3 regions of the Actinomadura sp. 21ATH genome follow, and region 1 is predicted to be linked to each of the others. Evidence: predicted binding sites of a transcription regulator. Region 1 holds the regulator's gene; each other region holds the start of a gene.
The links. The regulator HrcA, encoded in region 1, represses chaperone genes, less so after heat shock. The targets are predictions, from matches to a motif close to TTGGCACTCTCNNNNNGAGAGTGCCAA.

Region 1 (7,934 bases):
GTCGCCGGACACCTCGATCGGGTCGACGGCGTGCGCGACCGCGCCGGCGACGGGTTCGCCGGCGGTGAGCGCCTCGCCGGGCGCGGGTTCGGCGTCCGCGGGCGGTACCGGTGCGGCGCCGTGCCCCAGCGGGAGCCCGTCGACCTCGCCGACGCCGACCCCGTCGGACACCGGCACCGGTCAGACGGAGCAGCCGACGACGCCGACCGAGCCGCCGGCCAGCGACCCGCCGGCCCCGGCGAAGGCCGAAGAGCCCGCCGCCTGACAGGCAGCCCAGGAACCTTCACCGCGCCCGTCCGCGGCACGCCGGATCGACTCGTGGCGTGTCGCGCTTTCGTGCGCCCGCCGTAGGCCGACCCGCCACGAGTCGGCCTCTCGGCCGACCCGGTGGTCGGCGCGGGTTCACCAGCGGCCGGTGGCCGCCAGGAGGACCGCGGCGGCCGCCACGCCGGCGGTCGAGGTGCGGAGGACGGTGGGGCCCAGCCGGACGGCCCGCGCGCCCGCCGCGGCGAACTCGGCCAGCTCGTCCTCGGTGATCCCGCCCTCGGGGCCGACCACGACGACGATCTCGCCGGCGGCCGGCGGCCGTACGGCGCTGAGCGGGCCGGCGGCCTCCTCGTGCAGGACGAGGCCCGTCCCCGCGGCGGCGAGCCGGGCGGCGACCCCGGCGGTGGTGGCGAGGCCGGCGACCTCCGGCAGGTGGCTGCGGCGCGCCTGCTTGGCGGCCTCGCGGGCCGTGGAGCGCCAGCGCCCCAGGGCCTTCTCGCGGCGTTCCGGACGCCACTGGGTGACGCAGCGGGCCGCCGCCCACGGGACGATCTCGTCGACGCCCGCCTCGGTCATCGTCTCCACGGCCAGCTCGCCCCGGTCGCCCTTGGGCAGCGCCTGGACGACGACCAGCCGCGGTTCAGGGGCCGGGTGGCGGTGCCGTTCCAGGACGTCCAGCGTCAGCGTGGAACGGTCGGCGGCGGCCACGACGCACTCGGCGAGCAGGCCGGCGCCGTCGGTGAGGTCGACGCGCTCGCCGGGCCGCAGCCGCTTGACGGTGGCCGCGTGCCGGCCCTCGGCGCCGTCCAGGACGACCCGGTCGCGTTCGAGCGCGGCCGGGCCGGCCAGGAACACCGGCGGGCTCACTGGTTGAAGACGTCCCGGAGCCTGGAGAACACGCTCCGCTGGCCCGGCGCGAACTTGCCCGGGGGACGCTCCTCGCCGCGGAGCTTGGCCAGCCTGCGCAGCAGCTCCTCCTGCTCCTCGTCGAGCCGGTTGGGGGTCTCGACGTCGACGTGGATCAGCAGGTCGCCGCGGCCGCTCTCGTTGAGGTGCCGGACGCCCCGCCCGTACAGGGTGATGACCTGGCCGGACTGGGTGCCGGGCTTGATGTCGACCTCCTCGGCGCCGTCCAGCGTCTCGATCGTGACGTTGGTGCCGAGGGCGGCGGCGGTCATCGGGATCTCGACCGTGCAGTGGAGGTCGTCGCCCTCCCGCTCGAAGATGTCGTGCGGCTTCTCGACGATCTCCAGGAACAGGTCGCCGGGCGGGCCGCCGCCGGGGCCGACCTCGCCCTCTCCGGCGAGCTGGATGTGGATGCCGTTCTCCACCCCGGCCGGGATCTTGACCTTGACTGTGCGGCGGGTGCGGACCCGGCCGTCGCCGGAGCACTCCGGGCACGGGGTGCGGATCACGCTGCCGAAGCCGCCGCACTGCGGGCAGGGCCGGGCGGTCATGACCTGGCCGAGGAACGAGCGCTGCACCTGCTGCACCTCACCGCGCCCGTGGCAGGTGTCGCAGGTGTCGGGGTGCGTGCCGGGCGCGCAGCCGGAGCCCGAGCAGGTCGCGCAGGCCACCGCCGTGTCGACGGTCAGCTCGCGGGTGGTGCCGAACGCCGTCTCGTCGAGGCCGAGCTCGACGCGGAGGGTGGCGTTGCGGCCGCGGCGGGCCCGGGTGCGGGGGCCGCGCGAGGCCGCCGAGCCGAAGAAGGCGTCCATGATGTCGCTGAACGGGAACCCGGCGCCGCCGAAGCCGCCGGCGCCCGCCCCCGCGCCGCCGGACGCGAACGGGTCCGCGCCCAGGTCGTACATCTCGCGCTTCTTCGGGTCGGAGAGCACCTCGTACGCCTGGGTGATCTCCTTGAACCGCTCCTGGGTCTCCGGATCCGGGTTGACGTCCGGGTGGAGTTCCCGGGCGAGCCGGCGGTAGGCCTTCTTGACCTCGTCCGGGCTGGCGTCGCGGCGGACGCCGAGGGTCGCGTAGTAGTCGTTTGCCACTTACGACCCCGCCAGGATCTGTCCGACGTAGCGTGCCACTGCCCGTACCGCTCCCATCGTGCCGGGGTAATCCATGCGTGTCGGCCCGAGCACTCCGAGCCGGGCCAGGGTCATGTCGCCGACGCCGTAATCGGCGACGACCACGGAGGTGGATCGGAGCCCCTCGTCGGGGTTCTCGGTGCCGATCCGCACCGTAACTGTAGAGGAGTCGCCGGTCTCTCCGAGCAGCCGCATGAGGACGACCTGTTCCTCCAGCGCCTCCAGTACCTCGCGCAGGCTCTTGGAGAAGTCCACCGCGGCCAGGTTGGCGGCGCCGGCGAAGACGATCTTCTCGTCGTGCTTCTCCACCAGCGTCTCCAGCAGGACCGAGAGCACGGCCGCCAGGACCGGCCTCTCCTCGGGCTGGACCCGGTCGGGGAGGTCGGCGACCGCGTTGGGGACCTCGCCGAGCCCGCACCCGTCGAGGCATGTGTTGAGCAACGCCCGCAGGTGCCCGATCGATTCCTCGGACAGCTCGTTCGGGGTCTCGATCATGCGCTGCTCGACCCGGCCGGTGTCGGTGATCAGCACCAGCAGCAGCCGGCGGGCGGCCACCGGGACGAGCTCCACGTGCTGGACGGCCGAGCGGGTGAGCGACGGGTACTGCACCACCGCGACCTGCCGGGTCAGCTGCGCGAGCAGCCGCACCGTGCGTCCCACGACGTCGTCGAGGTCGTACGCGCCGCTGAGGAACGTCTCGATCGCGCGGCGCTCGGCGCCCGACAGCGGCTTGATCGTGGACAGCCGGTCGACGAACAGCCGGTAGCCCTTGTCGGTCGGGACGCGGCCCGCGCTGGTGTGCGGCTGGTGGATGTACCCCTGCTCCTCCAGCACGGCCATGTCGTTGCGGATCGTGGCCGAGGACACGCCCAGGTTGTGCCGGTCCACCAAGGCCTTGGAACCGACCGGCTCGTTGGTGGAGACGTAGTCCTCGACAATGGCCCGCAGGACCGCGAGTTTCCTGTCATCGAGCACGTGGTCACCTCCTCTGCCCCCGTGCTGTAACGCCTACTGGCACTCCGTACTTCCGAGTGCCAAGTGTACGGCCACCCGAGCCGAGTTCGGAGGTGCCGGCGTCCCCGGTGCTCGTTAGAGTGCCTGAGCGTGCGGAGCAGAGACTATGGCGACGACGTTCTGGCGGGAGATCTGCGGCGGCGGGGCGGCCGCCGGGACCCGAAGACCGAGGTCCCGGAGGTCCCGGCCGAGCCGGGGCTGGTGGCGGAGGATCCCGGCAGCGGCTTCTGCGGCGCGGTCGTGGGCTGCGACAAGTTCGGCGTGACGCTGGAGGACCGGTTCGGCAAGCGGCGGGTGTTCCCGCTGGTCAAGGCGGGGTTCCTGATCGACGGGCGGCCGGTGACGCTCGTCCGGCCCGTACCGGCGGCCGGGAACGGGCGGGAGGCGGCGGCGCGGTCGGCGTCCGGGTCGATCGCCGTCCAGGGGCTGCGCGCGCGGGTGGCCAAGGAGAGCCGCATCTACGTGGAGGGCGTGCACGACGCCGAGCTGGTCGAGAAGATCTGGGGCCACGACCTGCGCGTGGAGGGCGTCGTCGTGGAGTACCTGGAGGGCGTCGACGACCTGCCCGCGATCGTCGAGGAGTTCGCGCCGGGCCCGGGCCGCCGCCTGGGCGTGCTCGTCGACCATCTGGTGGAGGGCTCCAAGGAGAGCCGCATCGCCGCCCGGGTCTCCTCCCCGCACGTGCTGATCGCCGGACATCCGTACATCGACGTATGGGAGGCGGTGAAGCCGGCGGCGGTCGGGATTTCCGCCTGGCCTCGCGTGCCCCGCGGCGTACCCTGGAAGGAAGGGGTGCTCACCGCTCTTGGCTGGGGGGACGACGTGCGTGCCGGATGGAAGCGGATCCTCGGCTCGGTGACCACCTACACCGACCTCGAACCCGCCCTCCTCGGCCGGGTCGAGGAGCTCATCGACTTCGTCACCGCGCCAGAGGAGGCTTGAGGGCCCCCGTCCCCTCTTCCCCGTTCCGTCCGTCCGCTCCCGCCAGACCGCGTCCGCCAGCGTCCCGACAGAGGAGCACACGATGTCGTACGGCCCTCCGGAACAACCCGACCACGGACAACAGCAGCAGCCCGGGTACGGCCAGGACCCCGGCTACGGGCAGGACCCGGGGTACGGCGCGCAGCCCGGGCACGGCGCGCAACCCGGCTACGGGCAGCAGCCCGGCTACGGGCAGGCTCCCGGCTACGCCCAGCAGGGGTACGGGCAACAGGGGTACGGGCAACAGGACTACGCGCAGCCGGGCTACGGGCAGGCGGGACACGCGCAGCCGGGCTACGGGCAGGCGCCCGGGTACGGGCAGCAGCCCGGGTACGGCGCGCAGATGCAGCCGTACGGGACGCCCGGCTACGGGCCGGGGCAGACGACCCCGGACGAGCGCCAGTGGGCCCTGATGGCCCATCTGGGGCAGCTGCTCCTCGGATTCCTCGCCCCGCTGCTGGTCTTCCTGATCAAGAAGGACGAGTCGGCGTTCCTGCGGCACCACGGCGCCCAGGGGCTCAACCTCGCGATCAGCCAGTACGTCTACCTCATGATCAACATCGTGCTGAGCGTCGTCACGCTCGGCATCTGGCTGCTCCCGACGATCGCGCTGGGCATCGCGCAGCTGGTCTACCTGATCCTGGCCGCGGTGGCGGGCAACCGGGGCGAGTGGTACCGGTTCCCGGCGTTCATGGCCTGGCCCATGGTCAAGTGAGGTCGCGGACGACCGCGTCGGCGAGCAGCCGGCCGCGCCGGGTCAGCACGGCGCGGCCGCGCTCCTCGTAGGGGCCCGCCTCGATCAGCCCGGCCGCGACGGCCCGCCGTATCGCCGCCGCGTCCAGCAGCTCGGCCGGGCAGCCGTCCGCCAGGCGCAGCTCCAGCATGACGCGCTCGACGTGCCGGTCCTCGTCGTCCAGGACCTCGCGGGCGTGCGCGGGGGTGATCCGCTCGGCGAGGCGCGCGGCGTAGGCGGCGGGGTGCTTGACGTTCCACCAGCGCGTCCCGCCCACGTGGCTGTGCGCGCCGGGGCCGACGCCCCACCAGTCGGCCCCCGTCCAGTACAGGAGGTTGTGCCGGCACGCGGCCTCCGGCCCGGTGGCCCAGTTGGAGATCTCGTACCAGCGCAGGCCCCGGGCGCCCAGCAGCTCGTCCGCCATGAGGTAGCGGTCGGCCATCGCGTCGTCGTCGGGCGCGGCCAGCTCGCCGCGGCGCACGCGGGCGGCCAGGCGGGTCCCCTCCTCCACGATCAGGGCGTACGCGGACACGTGGTCGGGATCGCACTCCAGCGCCGCCTCCAGGGAGGCCCGCCAGTCGTCGTCGCTCTCCCCGGGCGTGCCGTAGATGAGGTCCAGGTTGACGTGCTCGAAGCCCGCCGCACGGGTCCAGTCCACGACCCGCGGCACCCGCCCCGGCGTGTGGGTGCGGTCCAGGACGGCCAGGACGTGCTCGCGCGCGCTCTGCATGCCGTACGAGACGCGCGTGAACCCGGTCTCCCGCAGCCGGCCGAGGTAGCGGTCGTCCACCGACTCGGGGTTGGCCTCCGTGGTGACCTCCGCCCCCGGCGCCAGGCCGAACTCCGCGTCGATCGCGGCGAGGACGCGTCCGAGGTCTTCCGGAGGCAGCAGCGTGGGCGTGCCCCCTCCCACGAAGACCGTCTGCACCGGCAGCTCCGCGTCGCCCAGCACGCGCCGGGCCAGGCGGACCTCCTCGATCGCCGTCTCCGCGTACGAGTCCCTGCTCGCCCCGGGCCCCAGCTCCGTCGCCGTGTAGGTGTTGAAATCGCAGTAGCCGCACCGCGTCACGCAGAACGGCACGTGCACGTAGAACGCGAACGGCCGCTCCCCCAGCCCCTTCAGGGACGCGGGGGGCAGCGCCCCGTCGGCGGGTACGGGGTCGCCATCAGGCAGGGTCGAGGGCACCCCTCAAGTCTGCCGTGCGACCCGGCCTGCTCCGTCCGCCGTCAGCCGTCAGCCGCGGCGCAGCTTGTCGCGCAGCCAGCCCGGGATGTGCTCCTCGGACCGCGGGAAGCGCTCCAGGTCCAGGGCGTACGCGGACGCCCTCAGGGGCGGCGTGAACTCGGGCTCGCCGTCGTAGTCGAACTCGGCGCTGAAGCGGCCGGCGCGCTCCACCCGCAGGCGGGCGGTGAACCACGCCCCCTTGCCCCGCCTGTACATCGCGCGGCGCAGCTCGTCCATCTTGCCGACCGCCTGGCCGGGCGGGGTGGCCGTGCGGGTCGCGCCCGCCGCGTCCACCACCTCGAACGACACGCTGTCGATGCCGATCGTCGCGCGGAACTCGAACCCGAGCCGCTCCCAGCCGGCGGGGGCCGCCGAACGCAGCGCGCGGACGGCGCCGTTCACCACGGCCCGCTCCTTCGGAGACTGCAGGACCTGCTCGGAGTGGGCCACGGACGAACCTCCGGAACGGAAAAGGCGACGGCCCCCTGACCGTACCGACGACCCGGCGGCCGGGACCATGCGGCGGCGGCCGTGTCGCGCCGATAGGGTCGTCCGAGTGGGTGATCAGGGGGCGGCCGGCCAGGGAAGGGTGCGTTACGGGCGGGTTCCGGCGCGCGTGCTGCTGGACGGCGAGGCGGACGGCTGGCACTACACGGTCGTCGACCGGCACGGGGACGAGGAGCACGTTCCCCTGCGCGGCCCCGGCGTACGGTGGCAGGGGCCCCGGGGCCGGCGCCGCGAGGACCCCGAGCCGCCGTGGTGGCGCCGCCATCTGGACGAGACCGCGGAGGCGCTGCGCGGCCACATCGGCCGGGCGCTGACCGACCGCACGTTCGCCGAGCTGGGGTCCGAAGCCGAGATCACGTGGTTCGCGGTGGCGGAGCCGGCCCGGTGGGAGGGGCTCGTCACGCTGCGGGAGGCCGATCCGGCGCGCTTCCCCGGCAAGGTGGCGCCGTTCGTGGTGACGTTCGAGCCGGGGCGCGGCGCGCTGCTCCCCGACGCGCACCTGCTCTTCTCCACCCTCGCCGCCGACGCCTGGACGACGCTGGCCGCCGTTTCCGAACGCTGCGCCACGCCCGCGCCCAAGGAGTCGTTCCTGTGCGGGTACACCGGTCATCGCAGCGTCCGCGTGGGGAGGGGCAGCCTGGACGTCTCCACCCAGCGCGGGGACGACGGCGCCGAGCGGATCGCCGAGATCCACGCCTCGCGCGAGGCCGGGTGGAGCGGCAATCCCGAGCTGCGGCCGCGGCTGGACGGCATCGACCTGCTGGACGAGCCGGCCGGGGACGTCGTCGCGCTCTTCCGCGACCTCGGCCACGAGGTGGTCTCCTGGGGCCGGCACGGCTTCCGGCTGCCCCAGGCGGGGCTGTCCCTCCACCGGGGCGCGGAGGAGCCGTCTGAGCGCTTCACAGGCGTCTCCCTGGCCGTTCCCGCTTCCCTCGCCTCCTTGTACCTGCGCGGCTGAGGCACGACGTACCGCCTCACGGGGACGCACCGCCACGTATCGCCCCGTAGCGCCTCGTAGCGCCTCGTATCGCCTCGTATCGGCTCACATCGGGATGTTCCGCCGCGCCGGTGCCCTCGATCACCGCCTCGACACCCACGGGGAACCCGTTCGTCACCGGAACGCGATCCCGCGTCCCTAGGTTCGCGGGCCATGAGAGCCCGTGCGCGCGCC
Region 2 (7,934 bases), on a different contig from region 1:
CCGAGTTGACCTGCTTGGTGACGTGGTCGTGCACGGAGTCGACCTTCTTGCCGACCTCCTCCTGCACGCTCTCGAACCGCTTGCCGACCTCCGCCTGCACGGCCTCGGCCCGCCGGCCCACCTCGTCCTGCATCCCGTCCACCCGTCGCGCGAACTCCTCCTGGACGCCGCCGACCCGCCGCTTGACGTCGTCGTGCAGCCCGCCGACCTGCTCGGCCACCCCGGTGCGGATCTCGTCGATCCGCTTGCCGACGTCCTCGTGCACGCCGTCGACCTGCTTGATGACGTCGCCGTGGACGGACTCGACCCGGCGGGAGACCAGGTCGACCTGCGCGGTGAACTCCTCCAGCGCCCCGTCCACCTTGCGGGCGACCTCCTCGTGGATGCCCTCGATCCGCTTGCGCGCGTTCTCGTGCGCCTCCTCGAAGCGGCGGGAGAACTCGTCCATGCGCTCGGCCACGTCCCCGTAGGCGGTCCGGGCGGCCCGTTCCACCACCGTCTCGATCTCGTGCCGGTCCGGCCGCGCCCGCAGCTCGTCGATCAGCGGGTCGACCGCGTCGGCCAGCCGCTTCTCCAGCGCGTCGAAGCGGTGCCCCTGGTCGAGCACCGGCCGGTCGACCAGCTCGGTCAGCATCTTGTGCAGCTGCCCGACCTCCAGGACGGCCGGCAGCCGCGCGATCCGGTCGTCGACGGCCTCCAGCCGGCCGTCCAGCCCGGACAGCTTGCCCGACAGGCCCTCCAGCCGGCCGTCCAGGCCGTCCAGCCGCCCGCCGACGCCCTCGACCCGGCCGTTGACCGCGTCCAGGCCCTGCTCGAACCGCTCGGCCAGCTCGCCGACGGACTGGTCGACCCGGGAGGTGACGCCGTTGACGGAGTGGTCCAGCAGCTCGGCCCGGTGGCCCAGCTCCGCCAGCGACTTGTCCAGCCGGTTGAACCGGACGGAGGACGCCTCCATGCTGCCCTGGAGCCGGTCCAGGCGCCGGGACATGTCGTCCATGCGCTGCGACGCCTGCTCGGTGGCGTCGGTGATGTGCTGCGCGGAGTCGAGCATGGTCTGGATGCGCGTGAGCGTCTCGTCGACGTTCTCGGCGACCACGCCCACGTCGGCCCACAGCGCGGGCAGCTCGGCGACCGGCTTGACCCGCTCGCCGACCGCCTCGATGTGCTCGGCGAGCCCCTCGGCCCAGCCGGGGGGCTTGCCGAACAGCTCCTCCACCTGGCCGCGGACGCCGTCGAGCTGACCGGTGAGGCCGGTCAGCTCCCGCTCCCGCACCTCGCGGAGGAGCCACTCCATGCCTTCCAGGCGCTGGCGTATCTCGTCGAGGACCTGACCCTGTGAGCGCTGTTCGTAGACGTGGTCCTGCGCCGCACGGGCGAGCAACTCCCGCATCCGGTCCGAAACCGGCTGACCCCCCGTCTGCAGGAAGTTGTGATTCGTTTCCACCCGATGCTCCCTCTTGTGCCGTCGCCTTCGAAATTGCGGGCGGCGGTGAAATCGTGAAGCGCTAACTGTAGTGCGGTGTAGGGCCCCTCGAAAACGGGTACCGCCGATCGGTCGGGACGCGCGTTATCGGGGTCCGGAAAAAGGCGGGCGATCGGGGCCGGTGCGACATTTCCCGGAAGTGCCGCCATTCGGATGAACGCGGCGCCCGCGCGGACGTGGCCCGCAGGACGTCCGGCCTTGTCCAGCAGCACTTGCGGGTCGCGGGGCGGGACCTGCGCCGCCCGCCATTCCGGCCGCATCACTCGTTTCTCGGACGAGTTGTTTCGGCCGCCCCAAGGATTACCGGAAATAGCTCGGGATTTGCTCTGCCGTGGGCTGGCACGCGCCCGCCCTTGGCGTTCTCCGGCCTACGAAGATCTTCGGTCCGGAAATGGCGCCGGGGCGGGCGCCGGGCGCGTCAGCAGCGCCACCGGGTCGTCGCCGACCCGGGTCAGCACCAGCGTCACCTCTGCGCCGCCGCCGTGCCCCGCGCCCCGGCGGCCGAAGCCGAGATCGCGGCGCAGCCGGTCCACGTCGACCGCCGAGCCGCGCTTCTTGACGGTGAGCGCCCCGGTGCCGCGCCGCCGCAGCTCGGCCCGCAGCCGCTTCACCGAGAACGGCAGCACGTCCTCGATCTCGTACGCGGCGGCGAACGGCGTCGGCTCCAGCGCGTCCCCGGTGACGTACGCGATCCGCGGGTCCGCCAGCCGGCCGCCGACCCGGTCCGCCACCTCGGCCACCAGGTGCGCGCGGATCACCGCGCCGTCCGGCTCGTACAGGAACCGGCCCCAGTCCCCGACGGGAGGCTCGCCGAGCCCGGGCTCGGGGGCCAGCGAGACGATCTCGCCCTCGCCGCGGATCAGGGTGGCCCGCCGCGGCACGGCGCCGGCGAGGCCGCCGAGCCACAGCGCGGCCTCCTTGACGTCCCCGCCCACCGAGATCCACTCGGCCTCCACCCGGTCGCCCGGCTCCGCCCGCCCCGCCGGCCAGATCGCCTCGTACGGGATCCCGGGCGCGACCTTCACGCAGGCGGCCGGGGCGCGCCGCGCCAGCTCCAGGACGGTGTCCAGCGGCGGCTCGTACGAGCGCGGGTCGAAGACGCGGCCGCGGGCGCCGCGCCGCCCCGGGTCGGCGAAGACGGCCGCGTACCCGGCGGGGTCCTCCAGCGCCGCGTCGCCCTCCCGCACGGTGACCGGCCCGTCCACCCCGAAGGCGGCGGCGTTGGCCCGCGCGACCTCGGCGGTCAGCGGGTCCAGCTCGACCGCCTCCCCGCCGATCCCGGCGCGCGCCCGGGCGAGCAGGTCGGCGCCGATCCCGCAGCCGAGTTCGAGGACGCGGTCACGGGGTAGCGACAGGTGGGCGGCGAAGCGGCGGGCACGGTACGCGGCGACGCCCGCCCGCGTGGACTGCTCCAGCCCGGCCTGCGTGAAGTACATCCGGGCGGCGTCCGGGCCGAACTTGGGCCTGGCCCGCTCGCGCAGCCGCACCTGGGTGAGCGCCGCCGAGACGAGTTCGGCGGGGTGGCGCTCGCGCAGCTTGGAGGCGGTGGCGAGCAGGCCGCTCTCGGACACGTCCGAGCCGGTGGCCGCGGCCAGCACGACCTGGCCTTCGGGCGCGAGCAGACCGCGGAACGCCTGGATGTCCATAGGGTGGACGTTAGCGCCGGACAAAGGCCCGCCCGGGGGCGCCGTGTCCGTGTTGACGGGCCACCGGTCACGGAATAGTCTCCATGACTGGCACTCTCAGTGTGAGAGTGCCAACCACAGCGACAAGGTTCGGTCTGGCACCCGCGACGACAGGCCGGTCCGGGGTCGCCTCTTCTGCCACCAGTGCCGGCCGGTCTCCCATGGCCGGCCGAGGACCAATCGAAGGGGAGGTCAGATCGTGACGACCGCCACCAAGGTTGCTCTCAAGCCGCTCGAGGACCGCATCGTCGTCCAGCCGCTTGAGGCCGAGACCACCACCGCGTCGGGCCTGGTCATTCCCGACACCGCCAAGGAGAAGCCCCAGGAGGGCACCGTCCTGGCGGTGGGCCCGGGCCGCGTCGACGACAAGGGCGCGCGCGTGCCGCTCGACGTCAGCGTCGGCGACGTGGTGCTTTACAGCAAGTACGGCGGCACCGAGGTCAAGTACAACAACGAGGAGTACCTCGTCCTCTCGGCCCGCGACGTCCTCGCGGTCATCGAGAAGTAACTCACCGATCTCTCACGAGACGTGACGCTCCGCCCCGGACCCGCCCGAATTCAGGGGCGGCCGGGGCGGTCTGCGTCACGGATCGCCGTACAGGACTGGAGTTTTTCCCATGGCGAAGATCCTGGAGTTCGACGAGAACGCTCGCCGGGCTCTCGAGCGCGGCGTGAACCACCTCGCCGACGCCGTCAAGGTGACGATCGGCCCGCGCGGCCGCAACGTCGTCATCGACAAGAAGTTCGGCGCGCCGACGATCACCAACGACGGCGTCACCATCGCCCGCGAGGTGGAGCTGGAGGACCCGTACGAGAACCTCGGGGCCCAGCTCGCCAAGGAAGTGGCGACCAAGACCAACGACATCGCGGGTGACGGCACCACCACCGCGACCGTGCTGGCGCAGGCGCTGGTCCGCGAGGGCCTGCGCAACGTGGCCGCCGGCGCCTCGCCGCTGGGCCTCAAGCGGGGCATCGACGCGGCCGCGCAGTACGTCTCCGACCAGCTGCTGAAGTCGGCCCGCGAGGTCGACGAGAAGGGCGAGATCGCGCACGTCGCGACGATCTCCGCCCAGGACGCCCAGATCGGCGACCTGATCGCCGAGGCGTTCGACAAGGTCGGCAAGGACGGCGTCATCACCGTCGAGGAGGCGCACACCTTCGGCCTGGAGCTGGAGTTCACCGAGGGCCTCCAGTTCGACAAGGGCTACCTGTCGCCGCACATGGTCACCGACCCCGAGCGCATGGAGGCCGTCCTGGAGGACGCCTACGTGCTGATCGTGGACGGCAAGATCTCCAACGTGCAGGAGTTCCTGCCGCTGGCCGAGAAGGTCGCCCAGACCAAGAAGCCGCTGCTCGTGGTGGCCGAGGACGTCGAGGGCGAGGCGCTGGCGCTGCTGGTGGCCAACAAGATCCGCGGCACTTTCACCTCGGTCGCGGTCAAGGCCCCGGGCTTCGGCGACCGCCGCAAGGCGATGCTGGGCGACATGGCCACCCTGACCGGCGGCCAGGTCGTCAGCGAGGCCATCGGCCTCAAGCTCGACAGCATCGGCCTGGACGACCTGGGCCGCGCCCGCCGGATCACCGTCACCAAGGACGCCACCACCATCGTCGACGGTGAGGGCGAGCAGTCCGAGATCGAGGCCCGGGTCAACCAGATCAAGGTCGAGATCGAGAACAGCGACTCCGACTGGGACCGCGAGAAGCTGCAGGAGCGGCTGGCCAAGCTGGCCGGCGGCGTCTGCGTGCTGCGCGTCGGCGCGGCCACCGAGGTCGAGCTGAAGGAGAAGAAGCACCGCCTGGAGGACGCCATCTCGGCGACCCGCGCGGCCATCGAGGAGGGCATCGTCTCCGGCGGCGGCAGCGCGCTGGTGCACGTGGGCAAGGAGGGCTTCGACGCCCTCGGCCTGTCCGGCGACGAGGCCACCGGTGCCGAGGCGGTCCGCCGCGCGCTGGTCGAGCCGCTCCGCTGGATCTCCGAGAACGCCGGCCAGGAGGGCTACGTCGTCGTCTCCAAGGTGCAGGAGCTGAAGGCCGGCCACGGCTACAACGCGGCCACCGGCGAGTACGGCGACCTGATCGCGCAGGGCGTCATCGACCCGGTGAAGGTCACCCGCTCCGCCGTCACCAACGCCGCGTCCATCGCGGGCATGCTGCTCTCCACCGAGGCTCTCGTCGTCGAGAAGCCGGAGGAGGAAGAGGAGTCCGCCGGCGGCGGCCACGGCCACGGTCACGGCCACGGGCACTGACGGGTACCTCGCGTACCTCGCGTCGCGGCCGGGTCCGGCCGTGACACCGGAGGGAGATTCTTGCCTTACGGGCGAGAATCTCCCTCTTTGTCATTCAATGTCTCTGATGTCGGTAAGCAAGGTCACGCTCCAGATTCGCCCGGACACGCCCGGTGCCTCTGGAAGCCCTGTCCCCGCACTGTGACCATTCCGTTGTCGACGACAGTGGAGACAGGCCCCGGCCCGCTGGGCATCATGCTGAACGTGACCGAGGGATGCTTCGCCGGGACCACGACCGCGCGCGCCGGAGAGCCCTCGGAGGGGGCGACCCCTCCTCGACCACCCCGCGATGCCGGCCGCGGGGGCCGGGCGCCGCGCATGGCGAGAGCCGACGAAGGGGACCTCAAGGAACTCACCTCCCTGGCCGTCCAGGGCGATCCCGGCGCCATCGAGGTGCTGATCGCGCACGTCCGCCCGATGGTCGTCCGCTACTGCCGGGCCCGGCTCGGCCGGGTGTCCGGGCAGTACCACATCGCCGACGACGTGGCCCAGGAGGTCTGCATCGCGGTGCTGTCGGCGCTGCCCCGCTACCGCGACATGGGACGCCCGTTCGCCTCGTTCGTCTTCGGCATCGCCGCGCACAAGATCGCCGACGCGCTGCGCAGCGCGGTCCGGGCGGCCGTGCCGACCGAGGACCTGCCCGACGGCCCCGACGACCGGCCCGGGCCGGAGGAGACCGTGGTGCGGCACATCGAGGCGCAGCGCGCCCGCGACCTGCTCACCCGGCTCCCCGAGAACCAGCAGGAGCTCGTCCTGCTCCGGGTCGTGGCGGGCCTGTCCGCCGAGGAGACCGGTAATGTGCTCGGCATGACCGCCGGAGCGGTACGGGTCGCGCAGCACCGCGCCCTGGCCCGGCTCCGCACGATGGCCCGAGAGGAGTCGATCGCTTGACGGAACGGAGCCAGGGCGCCCCGGATCCGGCCGAGCTCTCGACCCCGGGGCGGCCGTCCCCGAGCACGCCGGCCACGGGTTCCGTGGTGGCCTTCCCGGCCCTGGCGGGCGACCTGGGCGGCGTGCGCCGTACCGACGCGCTCATCGACGCCCTCGCCGCCCGCGGCCCGGTGGGCTCCGACGACCCCGCCGCGCGGCTGCTGCGGGCGCTGATCAGGGATGTCGACGAGCTGGCCCCCGTCCGCCACGCCCACGCCCCGGCCCCGGCACCGGCCCCTGAGGAGGCGCCGGAGCCCGCGCCGGGCGACCCGGGCGACGGCGACCGGCCCGTACCGCCCGCGGGCCCGCGCCGCCGCGGCTCCCGGACGATCGTCGCGCTCGGCGTGGCCGGCGCCGTGCTGGCCACCGGCGGCGTCGCCGCGGCGGGCGGCGGCACGGGCGGCCCGCCCGCCTCCCAGCGGGCCATGGGCCCGTCCGAGCAGAAGATCCCGCGCGCGCCCGAGCCCGTGGAGTCCGTCACGACGCTGCTGCCGCGCGCCGCACCGCCGGCACGGCCCGTACCGGCCGCCGAGCCCGCCGCACGCCCCCGCCCGCGCGCGGCCGAGGACGGGCCGGACCGGGAGGCCAGGCGCACCCCGGAACAGGTGAAGGAGCGGATCGCCCAGATCGCCGAGCACGGCACGCGCCCGCGCCGTCCCGGAACGGGCCCCGGGCAGGGGCGGGACGCCGAAGGCTGGTGGGCGCGTCCGCGTCCCGCCGGGTACGGCGCGGGCCATGCCCGCGTTCCGCGCGGCCTGGACGGCGTCCGGGAGCGGGTCCAGCGGCGCCTGAAGCCGCCGTACCGCGACCTCGGCGACCGCTTCTGAACGGGGCACCGGGGCACGGGTCACCGGGGCGGGAACGGGCCCGCCCGGCCGTCAGGAGTCCTCGCGGCCCTCTTCGCTGTCGATCACGCCGTCGACATAGCCGCGCGCGTACTCCCAGCTGACGTAGTCGACGGGGTCCGGCGCCAGCGCCGGCTCGTGCACCCGGGGCAGGCCCTGGTCGAGCAGGTGCCGCAGGTTGCCGTGCAGCAGGTCCCAGTCGATGTAGTGGACCTTGCCGCAGTCGCCGCAGTCCACGGTCAGCCCGCGCACGCCCAGCGGCTCCAGCAGCGCCCGGAACACCTCGAGGTCGGCGAGATCGGCGAGCACGTCCTCCCGCTCGGTCACGCTGAGGGGCGCGACGTCCTCGCCCGGGTCGCCGAGCGAGGCGGCCGGGTCCTCCGGGTCGCCGGCGAACGGGTCCAGCGGAGCATCGTCGTGCACACCCCCACGCTACTGCTCCGGGCCGGTCCCGGTGCACCCCCCGGGCCGCATCCGCCCCGGAACGGCCAGGTCCGGCGACCCCCGTGGCCGGGCGTGCCGGGCGTTCCGGACCCGCGCGGGAATGCCGCCCGCGGCCTGGACGTTCCCACATGTCACGACGCCACGGGTGTCACGAAGACCACTAGGCCGCGAGCGGCAAGTGCCGCTCCCGCCGCCGGGCCAGGTCCTACCATGGAGCAAGGCCGCCGTGACCTGGCCGTACACCCAGACGCCCAAGGGGAAG
Region 3 (7,934 bases), on a different contig from region 1:
GCGTCCGCGAACGCCGCGTTGTACGCCTCGTACGACTGCCAGTCCCGCCGCGCCCGCGCGTCGAAGTGCGGCGCCCGCGGCGTGTCGTACAGCAGGTGGTGGACGAACCACAGCGTCGAGTTGGCGACCGCGTTGTACGCGCGGTGGAACGTCGCCGCGGGGATGTCGAGCATCCGCACCGCCGAGCCGCCGATGTCGTGCCCGGCCAGGTCGAGCCGCCCGTCGGGGGCCCGCCGCACCGCCTCCCGGTCGGCGTCGCCGAGCGCCGCGCACACCCACAGCACGTCGGGCGCCCGGTCCCGGTCCCCGTCCCCGGCCGGTACGGTCCCGGCCGCGACGCCCCGGCCGCCCGGATCGCCGCCGGCGCCGGTGACCCCGGCCAGGCCGGACACCAGCCCGCCGGCCCCGCGCCGCATGGTCAGCGCGCCGTCATCGGCCCGCGCGAACGACACCGGACCCCGGTTGGACGCCAGCAGCACTTGGCTCATACCGGCAGGGTCTCAGTTGGGATCGGGGCGCATCAAAGTGACCCGGGTGAATTCCGGTGGATCCCCGCGGCGCGCGGGGATCCGTGTGCGGCCATGGCCCCGGTTAGCCGGGAGGTCCGCGGGTACCGAGCGCGGATGAGCAGAGCCGAGACCACCAAGACGGTCCTCGTCGCGGGGACCGCCAACCTGATCCTGGCGATCACCAAGCTGGTGGCGGGCGTGCTCTCCGGGTCGAGCGCGATGCTGGCCGAGGGCGCGCACTCGGTCGCCGACACCCTCAACCAGGGCTTCCTGCTCGCCTCGCTGCGGCGCAGCGCCCGGCCGCCGGACCGCCGGCACCCGTTCGGGTACGGCAACGAGCGCTACTTCTGGTCGCTGCTCGCCGCGTTCGGGATCTTCGTCGCGGGCGGCGGCTACTCGATCTTCGAGGGGATCCTGACGATCACCGGTAAGGAGGTCGGCGGCGGCGAGCAGGTCTGGCTGGCGTTCACCGTCCTCGGGATCGCCGCGGTGCTGGAGGGCACCTCGTGGGTGCGCGCCTACACGCAGGCCCGCCGCGAGACGCGGGAGAACGGCCAGGGGCTGGTCGAGCACGTCCGCGAGACCCCGGACGTCACGTTCAAGGCCGCCCTGTTCGAGGACAGCGCCGCGATGATCGGCCTGGTCTTCGCCGCCACCGGGCTGGCGCTGCGCGAGATCACCGGCTCGGCGTTCTGGGACGGCCTCGCCTCCGTCATGATCGGCCTGCTCCTGGTCGTGGTCGCGTTCGCCCTCGGCCGCGACAGCCGCAGCCTGCTGATCGGCCAGTCGGTGGCGCCGGACGTGCAGCGCGAGATCCGCAGGGAGATCTCCGTCACCGCCGGCGTCACCGGCGTCGGGGAGCTGTTCACCATGCACTTCGGCCCCGACGACGTCCTGGTCGCCGCCAAGGTCCACTTCTCCGACGACATCAGCGCCGACCAGGCCGAGGACATCGCGGGTGACATCGACCGCCGCCTCCAGGAGCGCGTCCCCCTGGTCCGCCACGTCTTCCTGGACCCGACCCAGAGCGAGACGGAGCCGCCGCCCCCGCGCCGCGGCACGTTCCGCCGGGCCCGCCCCGGTGCCGTACGGTCGCCTGACCTGCGGCGATAGGAACCCGCCTGGACCGGGACAAGCCCGCAAGAATGATCAAGTAGTGGGGTGGGTAACGTCTCAAACGGCGAGACCCGGCTGTCCGGCAACCGGTCAGATCATGTAAAGTCACGCATACGGCGCGATACTTCGTGACGTACATAACTTAATAACGCTCATCCAGAGGGGTGCAGGGAGCACAGCGGCCTAGGGCCGGTCTTCCAGCCCAGCCTCTGAACAACTTCATAACGCTCATCCAGAGGGGTGGAGGGACCGGCCCGACGAAGCCCCGGCAACCACCTGGCTCACGCGCTCGCGATCCTGCGAGGCCGGCCAGGAGATGGTGCCAACTCCGGCCTGTGACCAAGGTGGCACAGGAAAGATGGGGAGAAAGGCCTCGCTCCATGGCAATCACGCCTGCCGACGACACCCACCGCACCGACGCCCCCGACCTCGGGCCCGCGACCGCACTGGTCTGCCGCGAGTGCGGCCACAGCCGCCCGCTCGGCCCGTTCTACGCCTGCGAAGAGTGTTTCGGCCCCCTGGAGATCGCGTACGACTTCGCGGGGGTCACCCGGTCCGCCATCGAGGCGGGGCCGCGCAACATCTGGCGCTACCGCGGGCTCCTGCCGGTGCCCGCGTCGGTCGCCGGCACGCCCAACACCGAGCCGGGGCTGACCCGCCTGGTGCGGGCCGACCACCTCGCCGAGTCGCTCGGGCTTGAGCGGCTCTGGGTGAAGGACGACAGCGGCAACCCGACGCACTCGTTCAAGGACCGCGTGGTCGCGGTGGCGCTGGCGGCGGCGCGCGAGCTGGGCTTCAAGGTGCTGGCCTGCCCGTCCACCGGCAACCTGGCCAACGCGGTCGCCGCGGCGGCGGCGCGCGCGGGGATCCGCAGCGCGGTGTTCGTGCCGTCCGACCTGGAGCAGCAGAAGATCATCACGACCGCGGTGTACGGCGGCACGTTCGTCACCGTGGACGGCAACTACGACGACGTCAACCGGCTGGCCTCGGAGATCGCGGGCGAGCAGGAGGACTGGGCGTTCGTGAACGTCAACGTCCGGCCGTACTACGCCGAGGGCTCCAAGACCCTCGGGTACGAGATCGCCGAGCAGCTCGGCTGGCGGCTGCCCGACCAGATCGTGATCCCGGTCGCGTCCGGCTCCCAGCTGACGAAGATCGACAAGGCGTTCCAGGAGTTCATCAAGCTCGGGCTGGTCGAGGACAAGCCGTACAAGGTGTTCGGCGCGCAGGCCGCGGGCTGCGACCCGGTGTCGGCGGCGTTCAAGGCCGGGCACGACGTCGTCCGGCCGGTCAAGCCGTCGACGATCGCCAAGTCCCTGGCCATCGGGAACCCGGCGGACGGCCCGTACGTGCTGGACGTCGTCCGGCGCACCGGCGGCGCGGTGGAGGACGTCACCGACGCGGAAGTGGTCGAGGGCATCCGCCTGCTGGCGGGCACGGAGGGCATCTTCGGCGAGACGGCCGGCGGCGTCACCGTCGCGACCCTGCGCAAGCTGGTGAGGAGCGGCGCGCTCGACCCGTCCGCCGAGACCGTGATCATCAACTCCGGCGACGGGCTCAAGACCCTGGACGCGATCGCCTCGCAGGTGGCGCCGGGCGCGAACATCGCGCCCTCGCTGGAGGCGTTCCGGGCCGCCGGACTCGCCTGACGAACCGCCCGTACGACAGACCGACCCAGCATCTTGGAGCGAGAAGCATGAGCACCGTTTCCGTGCGGATCCCGACGATCCTGCGGCCGCTGACCGGCGGCGCGGCGGAGGTGAAGGCCGAGGGCGCGACGCTGCGCGCGGTGGTGGCGGACCTGGAGGCCAACCACCCCGGGATCGCGGCGCGCGTCCTGGACGACAACGGCAAGATCCGCCGTTTCGTGAACGTGTACGTCGGCGACGAGGACGTCCGGTTCGCCGACGGGCTCGACACCGCGACGCCCGAGGGCGCCCAGGTGTCGATCATTCCGGCGGTCGCCGGCGGCTGATCCGGCGCGCTTCCAGCCCCCTTTTCCCGTATAGGCCGGGAAAAGGGGGCTTTGCCCTGCTAGGCCCGGGTAAGAGGTTTTGCATGGGGACAGCGGAGGATATCGCGGAGGCGGTTGAGGCGCACCCGGGCGTGAACCGGGTCGAACTCATCGGGTCACGCGCGCGCGGCACCGCCACCGAACTGTCCGACTGGGACTTTCACGTCACCGCCGAGGACTTCGGAGAAGTGGCCGCCGACCTGCCGGGACTGGTCGCGCCGTACGAACCCCTCGCCGCGCAATGGGACCCGCTCGGCGACGCCGAAAGCTATCTGCTCGTCCTTCCCGGCCCGGTCAAGGTCGACCTCATCTTCCCGGACGTACCGCGCAGCTGGAATCCGCCCTGGCGCGTCGGCCCCGACACCCTTCCGGCGATGAACGCGCACTTCTGGGACTGGACACTGTGGCTCGTCAGTAAGCGTCACCACGGCATGACCGACCGTGTGCGCGGCGAACTCCTGAAGATGAGCCACCACCTTCTGCAACCCCTCGGAATCGAAGCGCTACCGCTCTCCCTCGAAGAGGCGGCGGAACGGTTCGTACGCGCCAGGAACCGACTGGAGAAGCGCTACGGGTCACACATATCCCGGCGACTGGAGGAAGAAGTGCTTCCCCTGGTGCACGCCTCCGATCGTGACCATTACCGGCCGTCCGGTCTTCGGTCATAAGGGCTGTCGTCCCTCACAGGCCGCCTATATGGTCGACCCCGATCACGCCGCGCCCGGCACGGTCCCCGCTGACCGCGCGCGTACGCGGCCCCTGGTCGCCGGACCTCGCGATAGAAGGGGCGGGGCCCGCACCAACCGTGGCCGGGGCCACGGGACGAGCGGCAGGTTCAGGTAAATGGCGCAGGGCACAGTCAAGTGGTTCAACGCGGACAAGGGCTACGGCTTCATCGCGGTGGACGGCGGCCGGGACGTTTTCGTCCACTACTCGGCCATTCAGATGGACGGATACCGCAGCCTCGAACAGGGCCAGCGGGTCGAGTTCGAGATCACCCAGAGCGACCGCGGCCCGCAGGCCGACGCCGTACGCACGCTCTGAACCGCGAGCCGGCCGGCAGGATTCCGGGGTGGACGAATCCCCAACCCTGGTCGGGCAGCTCCTCAAGTCCGTCATCGCGTACACGTGGTTCTTCGACACGTGCGAGGACTCCGTGCTCGAAGACCGGACGGCGCTGAAACAGACGGAGTACGCCGCGTACCTCCTCAACCGGCTGGGAGAGGCCGACAGGCAGCGGCTCTTCGCCGAGTTGTCCGTTCAGGCGGCGGAGGAGACCGATCCCGCGTACCGGGCGTTCATCGAGTCGTTCGCCTTCTCGATGGGCCTTGTCGATGAACCCTGAGCCCATGACGGCGCGGACGAGCGGCGCGGCCCGGGTGTCTCCCGGCGTTCACCTCCTGGTCAGGTGTGTCCGGTGAGGTCGGCGACCCTGACCTGGAGCGGGATGTTCGGCGCTTGCACTCGACCGGGTAGAGTGCTAAACCAATGGTTGGCACTCTGCTGTGGAGAGTGACAATCCCACAGTCTGGATCGGGGCGATGAGGCCTCAGTCCGGCGGCGGAATGGCAGCCGTCGGGGAGGTCGTCCGTCGCGGGCGTCGGCTCGATCCTTCATGGCCACCTTGTTCCGGGAGGACTGGAGCCTATGGCTGCAAAGATGATCGCGTTCGACGAGGAGGCCCGCCGCGGCCTCGAGCGCGGTATGAACCAGCTCGCCGACGCCGTGAAGGTCACCCTTGGTCCCAAGGGTCGCAACGTGGTGTTGGAGAAGAAGTGGGGCGCCCCCACGATCACCAACGACGGTGTGTCGATCGCCAAGGAGATCGAGCTCGAGGACGCGTGGGAGAAGATCGGCGCGGAGCTCGTCAAGGAGGTCGCCAAGAAGACGGACGACGTCGCCGGTGACGGCACGACGACCGCGACCGTCCTCGCCCAGGCCCTGGTACGCGAGGGCCTGCGCAACGTCGCCGCCGGCGCCAACCCGATGTCCCTGAAGAAGGGCATCGAGGCGGCCGTCGAGCGGGTCAGCGAGGAGCTCTCCAAGCTGGCCAAGGACGTGGAGACCAAGGAGCAGATCGCCTCCACGGCCTCCATCTCCGCCGGCGACCCGCAGATCGGCGAGATGATCGCCGAGGCGATGGACAAGGTCGGCAAGGAAGGCGTCATCACCGTCGAGGAGAGCAACACCTTCGGGCTCGAGCTGGAGCTCACCGAGGGCATGCGCTTCGACAAGGGCTACATCTCGCCGTACTTCGTCACCGACCCCGAGCGGATGGAAGCGGTCCTGGAGGACCCGTACATCCTGATCGTTCAGGGCAAGGCGTCGGCCAACAAGGACCTGCTGCCCGTCCTCGAGGGCGTCATGCAGTCCGGCAAGCCGCTGCTGATCATCGCCGAGGACGTCGAGGGCGAGGCCCTGGCCACCCTGGTCGTCAACAAGATCCGCGGGATCTTCAAGTCGGTCGCCGTCAAGGCGCCCGGCTTCGGCGACCGCCGCAAGGCCATGCTCGGTGACATCGCCACCCTGACCGGTGGCCAGGTCATCTCCGAGGACGTGGGCCTCAAGCTGGAGAACACCACCCTCGACATGCTGGGCCGCGCCCGCAAGGTCGTGGTGGCCAAGGACGAGACCACGATCGTCGACGGCGCCGGTGACGCCAACGAGATCGCGGGCCGGGTCAACCAGATCCGTACCGAGATCGACGCCACCGACTCCGACTACGACCGCGAGAAGCTGCAGGAGCGGCTGGCCAAGCTGGCCGGCGGTGTCGCGGTGATCAAGGCCGGTGCCGCCACCGAGGTGGAGCTCAAGGAGCGCAAGCACCGCATCGAGGACGCCGTCCGCAACGCCAAGGCCGCGGTCGAGGAGGGCATCGTCCCCGGTGGTGGCGTCGCGCTGCTGCAGGCCGGCATCCCCGCCTTCGACAAGCTGGAGCTCGCCGGCGACGAGGCCACCGGTGCCGCGATCGTCAAGCGCGCTCTGGAGGAGCCGCTGAAGCAGATCGCCGTCAACGCCGGCCTCGAGGGCGGCGTCGTGGTGGAGAAGGTCCGCAACCTGACCCCGGGTGAGGGCCTGAACGCCGCCTCCGGCGAGTACGTCAACATGTTCGAGGCCGGGATTCTCGACCCGGCCAAGGTGACCCGGTCCGCGCTGCAGAACGCCTCGTCGATCGCCGCGCTGTTCCTGACCACCGAGGCCGTCATCGCCGAGAAGCCGGAGAAGGCCGCTGCCGCCGCCGGTGGCGGTGCGCCCGACATGGGCGGCATGGACTTCTGATCCATCGCTCCCGTGAGCCTCAAGGGGCGGTCCCTCGGGACCGTCCCTTTCGGCTTTCCGGGGTGTCGGAGGCGGCTGGCATGATGCCGTCCATGACCGATCTGTTCAGCTCGCCGGTGCTGCGCGTCGAGCAGCCGCGCGTCGCGCCCGGCGCGCGGGCCAGGTACACGGTGTACGACGGCCGCGGCACGCTGCTCGCGAAGGTCGCCGAGCACGACGTGTCCACGATCCGCCAGGCGTTCAGGTCGGTCCTCGGCGACGGCGGCGGGCGCCGCACCGTCTACGTCGAGGACGCGCAAGGCGCGCCGCTGCTGGCCCTGGAGCGGGACGGCATCCGCGGCACGCGGGTGAGCACCCCGCACGGCGGCCTGATCGGGTCGCTGCGGATGGACCGCTTCCAGCATCGGTACGTCCTGCTGGACGCGGCGGAACGCCCTGCGGGCAGGCTGGAGGGCAACCGTCTCGCCCGGCGGTTCCGCGTCCTGGACTTCCACGGCGACCACGTCGCGCAGCTCGACAAGAAGTGGAAGGGCCTCGCCACCGAGATGCTGACCACGGCCGACCGGTACGCGGTCGAGATCTTCCGGCCGCTGCACGACCCGCTCCGCGTCCTGGTGGCCGCCGCCCCGATCGCGATCGACCTGATGCTGTACGAGAGCAAGGACTGGCCCATCGGTTGATCCCGATTCGCCGGGACCTTCCGCGTACGGCGGGGCCCCGGCATGATGGTGCCCCTCACACGACGACGCCGGGAGACTGCATGAGCGAGCCGTTCAGCTCTTCCACGCTCAGGGTCGAACAGCCGCGGCGCGGCCCGTTCGCCAGATCGCAGTACCGCGTCATGGACGGGGACGGCACGCTCCTGGCGCTGGCCGACCAGATCGGCGAACGCGCGCGCAGCGAGCGGCTGCGCACCTACTTCCCCGGCAAGTCGGAGCTGCACGCCCGCGCCGTCCTCCTGGTGACGCCCGAGGACGAGACGCCGCTCCTGGTCGTGGACAAGGAGGAGGGGCGGA

Region 2: a site for HrcA is predicted at 3,217-3,243, ahead of groES (co-chaperone GroES). Genes of this name have one in related genera too.
Region 3: a site for HrcA is predicted at 5,132-5,158, ahead of groL (chaperonin GroEL). Genes of this name have one in related genera too.

The regions. Positions count from the first base shown of each region.
Region 1 is NZ_JBGNUR010000004.1:92,332-100,265, reverse strand. Features, by position in the region: gene ACA361_RS15110 (hypothetical protein) at 1-265, shown strand, start outside; gene ACA361_RS15105 (16S rRNA (uracil(1498)-N(3))-methyltransferase) at 403-1,134, opposite strand; gene dnaJ (molecular chaperone DnaJ) at 1,131-2,264, opposite strand; gene hrcA (heat-inducible transcriptional repressor HrcA) at 2,265-3,278, opposite strand; gene ACA361_RS15090 (DUF3097 domain-containing protein) at 3,408-4,259, shown strand; gene ACA361_RS15085 (DUF4870 domain-containing protein) at 4,342-5,013, shown strand; gene hemW (radical SAM family heme chaperone HemW) at 5,006-6,217, opposite strand; gene ACA361_RS15075 (hypothetical protein) at 6,266-6,706, opposite strand; gene ACA361_RS15070 (hypothetical protein) at 6,813-7,721, shown strand; gene ACA361_RS15065 (hypothetical protein) at 7,914-7,934, shown strand, end outside.
Region 2 is NZ_JBGNUR010000001.1:1,147,705-1,155,638, reverse strand. Features, by position in the region: gene ACA361_RS05480 (hypothetical protein) at 1-1,444, opposite strand, end outside; gene ACA361_RS05475 (SAM-dependent methyltransferase) at 1,852-3,129, opposite strand; gene groES (co-chaperone GroES) at 3,365-3,676, shown strand; gene groL (chaperonin GroEL) at 3,786-5,414, shown strand; gene ACA361_RS05460 (sigma-70 family RNA polymerase sigma factor) at 5,772-6,344, shown strand; gene ACA361_RS05455 (anti-sigma-D factor RsdA) at 6,341-7,210, shown strand; gene ACA361_RS05450 (DUF5319 domain-containing protein) at 7,262-7,651, opposite strand.
Region 3 is NZ_JBGNUR010000009.1:1,321-9,254, reverse strand. Features, by position in the region: gene ACA361_RS24830 (trehalose-6-phosphate synthase) at 1-488, opposite strand, end outside; gene ACA361_RS24825 (cation diffusion facilitator family transporter) at 624-1,622, shown strand; SAM riboswitch class I at 1,851-1,990, shown strand; gene thrC (threonine synthase) at 2,006-3,274, shown strand; gene ACA361_RS24815 (MoaD/ThiS family protein) at 3,322-3,600, shown strand; gene ACA361_RS24810 (nucleotidyltransferase domain-containing protein) at 3,684-4,307, shown strand; gene ACA361_RS24805 (cold-shock protein) at 4,483-4,683, shown strand; gene ACA361_RS24800 (hypothetical protein) at 4,712-4,984, shown strand; gene groL (chaperonin GroEL) at 5,287-6,918, shown strand; gene ACA361_RS24790 (phospholipid scramblase-related protein) at 7,011-7,598, shown strand; gene ACA361_RS24785 (phospholipid scramblase-related protein) at 7,679-7,934, shown strand, end outside.